DNA from 2 places in the Brachyspira murdochii DSM 12563 genome. Region 2 is predicted to be linked to the other one. Evidence: riboswitches for the same ligand, from Rfam matches in the RefSeq annotation. Region 2 holds a riboswitch; the other holds the start of a gene.
What was found. A riboswitch is a leader RNA that binds a small molecule or an ion and turns the genes downstream of it on or off. The one in region 2 is predicted to bind thiamine pyrophosphate.

Region 1 (2,487 bases), 830 kb from region 2:
TTTTTTGCTTCATCTATATAAAAGCAGTATTTGCATTTTATATTGCACAAAGATGATGAGGGTTTAATTAATACTGATACATTATTCATAATTTTATCATAATATATAATTTTATAAATTTCAATGTTTACTATATATAATATAAAAAATATAAGATATTATAAGTATATTTTATAAATAAAAAATTAAAAAAAAATATTAATATAAACTTATAATCTATTATATTTTTTGTATATAGTATAAAGTTTTTTTTTTAGAGGCTTAAAATGAATAATAAAAACTATTATACTATAATACTTTCAAGTGTAAGATATGATAAGAGATTAAAATCATTATCAAAACTTATTTACGGAGAAATACTAGCACTTACCAATGATAAAGGCTACTGCTGGGCTAATAATAATTACTTTGCAGATATTTATTCTGTGAGTAAAGATACTATTTCAAGGTCTATAAAACAGCTTGAAAAATATAATTATATAAAATGCGTATATGACAAAACTAAACAAAATAATGAGAAGAGAAAAATATATATAAAAAAATTTAATCTTGTACCAGCAAAAAACACTATACAGTATAGTGAAAATTGTGATGACGGTATAGACAAAAAAGCAGAAGATAATAATAAATATAATAACTTAAATAATAAAGATAGTGAACTAAAAAATACAAATCAATTAAATAAAACAGATACAAATAAAATAGATAATAAACAATATTCTCCCTCTCCTGATTTTGATTTATTTATTAATGAGCTTATCGATACTTTTAATTTTCTTACTGGAAATAAAGCAAGTAAATTATATCATCTTCATTCTTTTAAGACTAAAGGCAAGCAGGAAGAGATTAAATCAATTTTTGAAGATAGGAAGTATGATTGGAAAGGCTGTATTAATTTAGCAAAGGAGAAAGTGAAAGATAAAGATAATTTATCAGGTATATGGCTTGATTTTTTAAGTTATTTAAAAATATATTTAATAAAAGGAGACAGAGAAAACAGTATTAAAAGACATTACAGCAAAGAGGAGTTGATAAAAAGAGAAAAAATCTTAAAAGAAAGAGAGTTAATTAAAATACAAAGAGAGAAGGAAGAACAATTAAAAATGCTTGAAGAAGAAAAAAGACTTGGATTTAATAATATGACAGAAGATGAAATAATTGAGTTTACAAAGAAGAGCTTGATGCATTTAAAAAGGGCTTGATTATTTTGATACGATAAAAAATAATAATATTTCTATTTGAAATAATTATCATTTTATTATATAATATAATAAAAATTAGGGGAGCTTTAAAAGGCTGAGAGTAAGTTTTATTTATTAAGTTTGATAGATGAACTTAGACCCTTATAACCTGTTGGATAATGCCAGTGTAGGGAAATGTTTTTTAAGTTTTCTAATATAATATTATTTTCATTTTTTATTTTTATACACTCATTATTTTCATTAAGGTTTCTCTAAATTATTAATTTATATTTAAGGAAATTTTTATGAATAATATTTCAAATTCAGAAAATGTTTTAAGTAATAATGAATTAGTTAGAAGCAAATATAGTAAATCATCTTATTTGAAGTTTATTGTATTTAGTTTTATAGGAGTATTTGTATTATTTGTACCTATTCAAATAGGAAATGTTAAATCTATACCAATGGATCATTTGGTTAATCTTATAAGAAAGATTCCTTTTGCTGATCCTTATTATGGTATTTTGATAACTATGTTTGGAAGTATATATCCTTTTATAAGTAAGTCTTGGAATAAGAATAAAACAGAAATATTTTTTTCATTTGTCAAATTATTTTCTATTCCTTTTATTATAATGGCTTATTTCGGATTAGGACCTGCTGATTTTCATAAACCTAATATGCTTCTTTTTTCTTATAATCTTCTTACTCAGATAGCATTAATTAATAGTATAGGTTTTATATTTTTATCATTTTTGGTAGATTACGGACTTATGTCATTTGCCGGTATATTTATGCGTTGTATAATGAAGCCTATATGGAAAACTTCGGGTAGGTCTTCTTTAGATGCTATAGCTTCATTTGTAGGCAGTTATTCTATTGCTCTTTTGATGACAAGCAAAGTTTATAAAAAAGGCTATTATTCAAAGAAAGAAGCATGTATAATAGCTACAGGATTTTCTACTGTATCTACAACTTTTATGATAGTAGTTGCTAAAATGTTTGGAGTTATGGATAAATGGAATATATATTTTTTTGGCACTATGATTATTACATTTTTGGTAACTGCTATAACTGTAAGACTTTATCCATTAAGAAGCAAGCCTAATAATGGATATATGGATAAAGAAGTTAAAGAAGAACCTGTATATAAAGGCGGAAATATTTTTAAGCTTGCTTTAAACGAGGCTGCCGATACTGCTAGTCATGCTGATAATTTTTTTAGCAGTGTTATTAAAAACTTAAAAGAGGGACTTATGGTTTCTATTTCTGTTATGCCTAATTTTATGTCTATAACTTTTATCGG
Region 2 (2,487 bases):
TAAACTTATATCTGCCCAAAGGCTCATCAATATAATTTTTTAATTTTGGGTTAACTACCAAAAAGTCAGTCCTGTATATAAAAGGTATAATAGGTACTTCTTCAAAAAGTATAGATTCCGCTTCTTTTAATGCTTCCATTCGCTTATTGGCATTTGTTGCGGTAATGGCAAAATCTATTAAAGAATCGTATCTTGCATTAGAAAATCCTCCATAATTTATATCGCTATCGCTTGTCATAATCTGAAGCATAGTAAGAGGATCATTATAATCACCTGTCCAGCTTGTTCTAGCCATTTGATAATTTCCAGATTCTCTAAAAGGCAAAGTTATTTTTGATTCTTCTGTTCTTACAGCTACTTCTATATTAAGTGATTCTTTCCACATTTGCTGTACTGCTTCCATTACTGTAGTATAAAATCCTGATGATACTTTTAACTCTAAAATAGGAAAGTTTTCTCCGTTTGGGTATCCTGCTTCGGCTAATAATTTTCTTGCCTCTTCAACATTTTGATTATAATTATTAGCTATAATATAATTACTACTTTCTTCTCTGAATGATTTTTCAAGTCCTCTTACTGCAGGCGGTACGAATGCTTCTGCTGCTATTAATTTACCATATCCTATATTTGATACTATATAGTTTCTGTCTATTGCTAATGATAATGCTTTTCTCGCTCTTTTATCAGATAGTATTTTATCTTTAGTATTTAAGTCTATATAATAAGTGCCTATGATATCGCTTACTGCCATTAGATTTTCTTTTATAAGATTTTCTATCTCTCCTATAGGGGGAGCATTTATAGAAAAATCAACATCTCCTGTTCTTACAGCATTAAGTGAAATATATTCATCAGCTATCAAAACAAAATTAATTTTTTTAGCAACTTGATTTGTATAATTCCAATAATTAGTATTAATTTCAAAAACTATTTTTTCATCAGGTTTTCTTTCTGTCATTTTATAAGCACCGTTTCCAATATATGTTTCAGGTTTCCAAGTCCAATCATCACCGTATTTTCCTATTATATCTTCTCTTACAGGCATATATACGCCTCCCGATGCAAGTAAATCAGTAAAATATATCGTAGGCTCTTCAAGTTCTATCACTAATGTATTTTCATTTATTGCCTTAACTCCTAGATTTTCTACGTTTTGTTTGCCTCTTATTATGTCTTTGGCATTTTTTATATATTCCATTAAATAGCTTAATGGAGAAGCTGTTTTTGGATCCGCTGCTCTTCTATAAGAATATACAAAATCATCAGCTGTTACTTTTTGTCCATCGCTCCATTTGGCATTATCTCTTAAATGGAATGTATATGTTAATTTATCATCACTTATATCCCATCTTTCAGCAACGCCTCCTACAATATTGCCGTTTGTATCTTTATTAAGAAGTCCCTCAAATGCATGATTAATATAAATATATCCGTAGGTTTCATCATTTAAAGCTGGGTCTATAGTATTAAGTTCATAACCCAAATTTACAGTGATTTCATCTTTGATATTTTTTGTTTGTTTTCTACAAGATATTAATGATAGAAATATTAATAATATAATGATAAATTTTTTTTTTGAAGTCATAAAAAGCTCCTTACATTAAAAATAGAGATTTTTATAACGCCGTTTGTTTTGTTTTATTGAAATTTTTAGTCTTGCTTGATATTTTTAATAAAACAAGACCAACTTTAGAAAAGTTCTCATTTTATTAATAATTTTAGAAAAGTAAAAATTAACAAAAGAGATAATTCCCTACGCTGGCATTACCCAAACAGGTTATAAGGGTCGAAGTTTTATGATGTAAAAATACAAACTTCCTCTCAGCCTTTTCAAGCTCCCCGATTTTATACTAAAAATGATATAGTATTTTTGTTTTTTTATCAATACTTATAGGGTAATAATTTATTAAATTAATCTAAAATAATTATATAGTGAGAAATATATAAATATTTGTATTATGATTAATAAAGATGCTGATACTAAAACAAGTTTATTTTCTTTTACTATCCAAATTCCATAAAATAAAAATATAGAAAATAAATATATTATAAGTGCGTATAAATATATTATTTCTTTTATTTTGAGAGTATATTTTATATTATCAATTTTTTCTGTATCTATAGCTTTATCAGTTATTAAAGTACCAAAAGGACTTCCTTTTTTATTCATTTTAATATCTTTAATAAAGTTATTATCATTAATAGTTTTTTTAGTATCTAAATATACATCATAAATATCACTGTTTCTAAAAACTTTATCATAATAGCTTATTCTAAAATGATAAGTATTATTTTCAATTAATTTTATTTCATTTAAATATCCTGTTCTAGCAATACTGCCTAGTATAATTAAAGCTAATAATAAGATTATAAATACAAATGATATTACTAATACAGGCATTGAAATTTTTTTATTTATTTTTATAAAGTTAATAAAGATTTTAAATACATTTTTTATGTTTTTAAAAAAATATAAACATATAAAAA

Region 1: it holds a riboswitch for thiamine pyrophosphate, as region 2 does, so the genes downstream of both, BMUR_RS00245 (YjiH family protein) here and BMUR_RS10890 (peptide ABC transporter substrate-binding protein) in region 2, are expected to answer to the same signal.

What each region holds. Positions count from the first base shown of each region.
Region 1 is NC_014150.1:54,469-56,955, forward strand. It holds gene BMUR_RS00235 (radical SAM/SPASM domain-containing protein) at 1-89, opposite strand, end outside; gene BMUR_RS00240 (helix-turn-helix domain-containing protein) at 267-1,202, shown strand; TPP riboswitch at 1,270-1,392, shown strand; gene BMUR_RS00245 (YjiH family protein) at 1,487-2,487, shown strand, end outside.
Region 2 is NC_014150.1:2,463,046-2,465,532, forward strand. It holds gene BMUR_RS10890 (peptide ABC transporter substrate-binding protein) at 1-1,585, opposite strand, end outside; TPP riboswitch at 1,734-1,852, opposite strand; gene BMUR_RS10895 (hypothetical protein) at 1,907-2,487, opposite strand, start outside.